2 regions of the Neorhizobium sp. PAMB6716 genome follow, and region 1 is predicted to be linked to the other one. Evidence: riboswitches for the same ligand, from Rfam matches in the RefSeq annotation. Region 1 holds a riboswitch; the other holds the start of a gene.
The links. Region 1 has a riboswitch for cobalamin ahead of AC4CWH_RS11295 (CbtB domain-containing protein). Riboswitches for the same ligand answer to the same signal wherever they lie in the genome.
Positions count from the first base shown of each region.

Region 2: linked by a shared signal. The riboswitch ahead of AC4CWH_RS19405 (ABC transporter substrate-binding protein) and the one ahead of AC4CWH_RS11295 (CbtB domain-containing protein) in region 1 are both predicted to bind cobalamin.

Region 1 covers NZ_CM177835.1:2,293,435-2,296,761, reverse strand. The annotation lists gene AC4CWH_RS11305 (c-type cytochrome) at 1-286, shown strand, start outside; gene AC4CWH_RS11300 (c-type cytochrome) at 377-1,291, shown strand; cobalamin riboswitch at 1,375-1,590, shown strand; gene AC4CWH_RS11295 (CbtB domain-containing protein) at 1,616-1,792, shown strand; gene AC4CWH_RS11290 (CbtA family protein) at 1,903-2,727, shown strand; gene AC4CWH_RS11285 (hypothetical protein) at 2,724-3,062, shown strand; gene AC4CWH_RS11280 (DJ-1/PfpI family protein) at 3,073-3,327, opposite strand, start outside.
Region 2 covers NZ_JBZAYW010000002.1:171,560-174,886, reverse strand. The annotation lists gene AC4CWH_RS19410 (hypothetical protein) at 493-1,050, shown strand; cobalamin riboswitch at 1,068-1,309, shown strand; gene AC4CWH_RS19405 (ABC transporter substrate-binding protein) at 1,502-2,536, shown strand; gene AC4CWH_RS19400 (FecCD family ABC transporter permease) at 2,554-3,327, shown strand, end outside.

The sequences.
Region 1 (3,327 bases):
TTATGACGCAGCCACCGTGAAGACGGCGCTTTCAACGATCAGCGCGTCCGCCAAGGATTTCCCCAACCATTTTCCGGCCGGTTCCGAAACGGGCATGGAAACGGCGGCGTCGCCGGCCATCTGGCAGAACATGGATGACTTCAAGGCCAAGTCCATGAAGCTTTCCACCGATGCCGAAACGGTTCTGGCCTCCATGCCCGCCGATCAGGCAGCCGTGGGGCAGGCCATGCAGACGCTGGGCGCCGATTGCGGCACCTGTCACCAGGCCTATCGTCTGAAGCGCTAAGCGCAGCCTTTTATGATCGCCGCCCGGCACCCTGTCGGGCGGCGGTTTTTTGGGCATTCGGGTTTTTAAGAACATGAACGGGGAGCGGCCATGGCATCGACATGGGCCAAAATCGCACTGGCGGGTGTCTTTGCCGTCGTGGCGGGCGGCGCGGCAGCTTATGCGCTGACGCGGCCCGCACCACATCCGGCAGACTATTGGGCAGGGCTCGGCGCGGCGGATGTGGCAAACGGCGAACACCTGTTCTGGGCCGGCGGCTGCGTCAGCTGCCATGCGCCGAAAGATGCCAAGGGCGAAGACCAGAAAGTCCTGTCGGGCGGTCGCGCGTTGCCAACGGCCTTCGGCACGTTCCACGTCCCCAATATCTCACCCGATCCAGAGGCTGGCATCGGCCGCTGGACGCTGGCGCAGTTTGGCGATGCGATGACGCGGGGCGTTGGCCCCGAGGGTGAACATCTTTATCCGTCTTTCCCCTACAGTTCCTACGCGCGATTGACGCCAAAGGATGTGAACGATCTCTTCGGTTACCTGAAGACGCTGCCGGCAAGCCGCAATGTTGCGCCGCCGCATGAACTCGGTTTCCCCTTCAACCAACGCGTGACGCTCGGCGGCTGGAAGCTGCTGTTTTTCAGTGCAGACCCGCGCGTTGCGCTCGACAACCCGAGCGATGCCGTCAAGCGCGGGCAATATCTCGTGGAAGGGCCCGGCCATTGCGGCGAATGCCATACGCCGCGCAATGCGCTCGGCGGCTTTGAAAGTGGACAGTGGCTGGCAGGCGGGCCGAACCCGGAAGGCGAGGGGCGTATTCCCAACATCACCCCCGGCGGAAAGGCCATCGGCAGCTGGAGCGAGGGCGATATCGCCAATTATCTCGAAACCGGCTTCACCCCTGAATTCGACAGTGCCGGCGGCTCCATGGTGGAGGTGCAACAGAACCTTTCGCACCTGCCCAAAAGCGATCTGGAGGCAATTGCGGCCTATCTGAAGGCGGTTCCTTCCCGCTGAGCAGGGGAATAATCGCGGTACATCCGCAAAACTCGGAAACCCCAGGGTTGCGACGCGTATTGACAGGCCCCCGGTGGCGGGCCACAAGAAGAGCGTGTGACGGTTCCTGCCGGATGAAAGATCTGTCGGGATGAAAAGGGAACACGATAGGGCATCGAGAGAAGTGCCTCATTCGTGGCTGCCCCCGCAACTGTGAGCGGTGAGTTCATCGACTGTTTTGGCCACTGGGAAACCGGGAAGGTCTGGTCCTTGAACAGCGACCCGCGAGCCAGGAGACCTGCCGCCGCACCTGTCGTCAACGCATATGCAACGAGGGGTTTTTGCATGTCGATCCAAACATCCACCGCCGGCACTTCGGCGAAATCCACATCCATGCTCCAGGCCGTTTTTGCGGTCGCACTTGGCCTGTTCATCGTCGGCTTCGTCGGTTTTTCCCATGCGGAAGCCGTGCACAACGCTGCCCACGATACGCGCCACGCCAACGCCTTTCCCTGCCACTAACGCGCGCTCCATCTGAAAAGTACCAGGTCGTTCAGCCACGTTTAAATCGGGTATCGCGCTTGCCGGACATCGTCCGGTTCATAGGCGCTTTGCCCGCACGGGATAAGGTTATCTTCATGTTCAGATCCATTGTCTTCTCCGCCGTTGTGGTGGGGATTGTGAGCGGTATTGCCGTCTCGCTGATGCAGATGGTTGGCACCACGCCGCTCATTCTGTCTGCCGAAACCTATGAAAACGCAGGTGCCGCCGGCCATGACCACGCGCAAGCGGCAGCAGCACCCGTTGCCGTGCCGGCCGCTACAGAAAACCCTGCCTCCCACGTCCATGCCGCCGGAACGGCGCCACATGAACATGCCGATGGTCACGGTCAGGAAGGCCATGACCACGGGGGCCATGACCACGGAGACGGCTGGGCGCCGGCCGATGGGCTGGAACGGCTCTCCTATACGGCAGCCGCCAATATCCTGACGGCCATCGGTTATGCGCTGGTGCTCTGCGGGCTTCTGTCTGTCGCTATTCAGGGCGGGTTTGCCAAAACCATCGATTGGCGCACGGGCCTTTTCTTCGGCCTTGCAGGGTTTGCCTCTGTCATGCTGGCGCCAATGGTGGGGCTGCCGCCGGAACTGCCGGGTTCTCCCGCCGGCGATCTCGGCGCGCGCCAGATCTGGTGGCTGTCGACGGCCTTTGCCACCGCACTCGGTATCGCGCTTCTGGCATTTCGCCGTGACGGGTTTTCCGCTGTCGCCGCCATTGCGCTGATTGCGGCACCGCATCTCATCGGCGCACCGCTGCCGCCAGACGGCGAACATGCGCTTGCCCCGCTTGGGCTGGAACGCCAGTTCATCGTGGCAGCGACGCTGACGAGCCTCGTGTTCTGGGCGCTTCTCGGTTCTCTGAGTGGCCTCCTGATGAAGCGTTTCGAGGCGGCGCGGTGAGCGAAAGCGCTCCTGATCGCTCCGCAATCTGGCGCGACGATCTCGATGCCCTGCAGTTTGGCGTGCCGGGGCAGGGCAGTCTCTGCCTTGTCCACCGGCTCGCCTTTCGCGCACTTTTGCCTTCTGGCCCGGGAGAAAGCCTTTCCCGGCAGGCCTGTCTTGAATTTTTCCTCAGCGAAAGCCGGCATTTCGAAGCCGCGGCCATGGCCAAGATCGCGCGGCTGAAACTGGCCCCCGGCCGAAACCTTCACCTCAACAGCCGCGATATCCGTCGCGCCATGGCGGGTGAAATTTCGGATGGGCCAGTGAAGGCCTGCCGCGTGCTGGGCGGCTGAGGCGGTCGTTTCAGCCCCGATGATGCTCGGCGGAAAACGGCGAAAGCTCCATCTGCGCTTCCGGCGTCCACAGATCGAGCGCCTTCAGGATTGCGACGGTGAAGCTAAAAGGCGCGCTGCCGGCCGCCGTCACGATCCCACCATCGCAGACGGCCTGCGGCTGATCCCGGTAACGGGCAGCGCCCTTATAGGCCGGATAGACCTGATGGGCGGCAAGCGCATTTCCCGTATGGGCAACGTCGTTCAGCAGGCCGGTTGCGGCAAG
Region 2 (3,327 bases), on a different replicon from region 1:
ACACTTATAGTGAAATCAAGCTTTCTGCGCATTTTTTGTACCTTGGGCACTGAATAGGCACGGCGCCGAAAGTGGAAAAATCATATATTTCAAGCCACAAACTGTATACCGACACAGAACGGCAGAATTTGTCTGCCGCCTGAAACTTTGTTGCCAGCCAACCCCGCAATCGGGATTGCAAAGAGCGACGCAGACGAACAATGCGCGACACCGCAACTCACACATCAAGCAATGAGCGATAGGCGCCGGTCGACGAAGCAAATCAGCGTCAGCGGCGATCTAGCGCATTGATCCCTAAATGAAAAGCCAGTTAAAACATATTCATGACTGCGCATAAACGGACCCGAGGCAGGGCCAAAAGGCCGCACCGCACCCTGGCTCCAGTCCATCACGGCGAAGAACAAAAGGAGTGTCGCGCCGCTCTTTTCGCTCGGCGAAGCACCCGCTCAGCTTTTACCGCAACACTATATCTGACGACAGATTCGCCTGCAAATGAGACAAGAACAAGGCAAACAGCGGTTTGCCGTAACGTCGCACCGCAACATGGCAGAAGATCCGGCGCAGGCGCTAGTATTTCTTTCCGGTATCGCTCCAAAACGGGACGGAAGAAAAACACGCAAGAACCGTTTCCGACGCGCCCGTCCCGAAAAGGGGCAGATTTTGCCGCGCTACCGTGATCACCGATCCATTATGGAGCGGGCAAGAGTTGAGCACCCTAGAGCGCTTGCAAACCCGCAACTGACGATCCCCGTAGCAGCGACGGGATGCCCGCATCCTTCCGCCGGGATCGACCATCGCCAAACCCGCCAGGCGGCAGGGACCGGACGCCATGTCACAATTTCCGATAGGTCGAAGGCGCTCGTCATGAGCATCGCCAGTTTGAACACGCTGCCGGCTGGCGATTCGCTGTCAGCACGCATCAAGCGGGCAAAGCCGCTCCTGTGCAAAATCCGGGAAACCCTCTGGACAAAACATTTGCGCCCTCATAAACGTAACGATATTACATTACGTAACGAAGGCAGATCGTATTGCGGCTATGCTGCGCCTTGACGCGGTGTTGTATGGCAGCTTAACTGGTCGTTGATGGTTCCCCGAGCCGGCTTTCCGGTGGAGGGGATTAATAGGGAACACGGTGCAGAGCCCATCTGGGGTCCAAAGCCGTGGCTGCCCCCGCAACTGTAAGCGGATGCCGATCATCCTTGTGGCGCCTGATAAAGGCGCCATGCCACTGCACGACAAAAGCGTGCGGGAAGGCAGATGAGAAGCGCTAACCGTGAGCCAGGAGACCTGCCATCGCACTGAAGTCCAACGTCACGGGCGGGGATGCCCGGAACAGGAGCTGACAATGAATGACACTCGCTTTTGCGAGCACCGCATGTCGAACCCTCAAGCGCCCCAAACGCCAGACATCCGTTCACCGAGGCTGGCTGCAGCCGAGGTGCCTTATCGCAGGTCCGTTTGACGGCCATACACTGACAGGGTTTGACCAATGATTTCCAGCATGACGCAGTTGCTGCGCCGGGCCGTACCGGCTTTGCAGCTTTTTGCCGGCCTTGCCGCCACATTTGTCGCTTCGGGCGCTTTAGCCACTGAAACCACCTATCCGCTGACGCTCCAGAACTGCGGGCGACAGATTACCTTTTCAAAAACGCCGGAAAGGGCCGTGTCGCTCGGACAAAGCACGACGGAAATTCTCTATATGCTCGGTCTCTCCAAGACAGTGGTTGGCACGGCCGTCTGGCTGGGGCCGGTGCTGAAGGGTTATGAGGAGGCCAATGCGGCCGTGCCGCGCCTTGCCGATAACGACCCGAGCTTTGAAAGCGTCATCGCCACAAAGCCCGATCTCGTCACGGTGCAGTTCCAGTGGCATGTCGGGCCAAAGGGCACCGTCGGCTCGATTGCTCAGTTTGAGGATCTCGGCGTGCCGGTCTACACCTCGCCGTCGGATTGCATCGGCAAGGACAATTCCTCCGGCGGCGACGGTGTGCGGGCAGAAGCCTTCAGCATGGACCTGATCTACCAGGAAATCCGCGACCTCGCCCGGATCTTTAACGTTCAAGATCGCGGCGAGCAGGTGGTGGCCGATCTTGTGGCGCGCGAAAAGGCCGCCCGCGCCAAGGTGGCAGGCGCCACGTCAAAACTATCGGCCGTCTTCTGGTTTTCCAGCGCAACGCTTGCCGCAGACCCTTATGTGGCCGGCAAGAACGGTGCGCCGGGCTACATCATGAAGGCGCTCGGCATAGAAAACGTCATCGACAGCGACGAGGAATGGCCAACCGTCGGCTGGGAAACGATTGCACGGGCCAACCCGTCGATCATCGTCACCGCCCGCATGGAACGGCGCCGTTATCCCGCCGATGACATCGCCGTCAAGACGGCCTTCCTGCAGAAGGATCCGGTTGTCAGCCTGATGCCGACGGTGAAGGCCGGTCATGTGGTGGAAATGGACGCGCAGACGATGAACCCGACCATCCGCACCATCGATGGCATCGAGGTTCTGGCCGATGCGATTGCCAAGGCGGGCCTTTCGCGTTGAAGCACAGCCGCACGCGCATGGCGGTGGGGGCAGCCTGTGCTGCCCTTGCTGCCCTTCTACTCGCGCTCTGGTTTGGAGCCGCCATCGGCGAAACGGCAATTCCGTTCGAGGTGGTGGCGAAAACTGCCGCCAACCGCCTGTTCGGCGCCGGTTACCCGCTTGATGCCATCGATGAAGGCATCGTGTGGAGCTACCGGCTGTCGCGTGTGGTGGTGGCCGCCTGCTGCGGGGCGGCGCTCTCCTTGTCTGGCGTCGTGCTGCAGTCGCTGCTGCGCAATCCGCTGGCCGACCCTTACGTGCTCGGCATTTCCGCCGGTGCGTCCACCGGCGCGGTATCGGTTGCGATCTTGGGGCTCGGCGGCGGCATGATCGGCCTGCCGCTCGGCGCCTTTGCCGGCGCCGTCATCGCCTTTGTGCTGGTCAGCCTCTTGGCCATGCGTGCCGGGCGCGGCTCGGCCGCCATCATTCTGGCGGGTATTGCAGGCTCGCAGCTCTTTCACGCGCTGACCTCCTTTGTCGTGACGAAAGCTGCCAATGCCGAACAGGCGCGCGGCATCATGTTCTGGCTGCTCGGCAACCTCTCAGGTGTGCGCTGGCCGGATGTGACGCTGGCACTGCCGGTGGCAATCGTCGGCCTTGTCATCTGCCTGGGGCAGGCCCGCGCGCTGGATGCCTTTGCCTTCGGCAAGGAATCGGCCGCCTCGCTTGGCATTCCGGTGCGCCGGGTTACCGTCATCCTCATTGCAACGACGGCGATGATGACGGCGGTCATGGTGTCGCTGGTCGGCTCC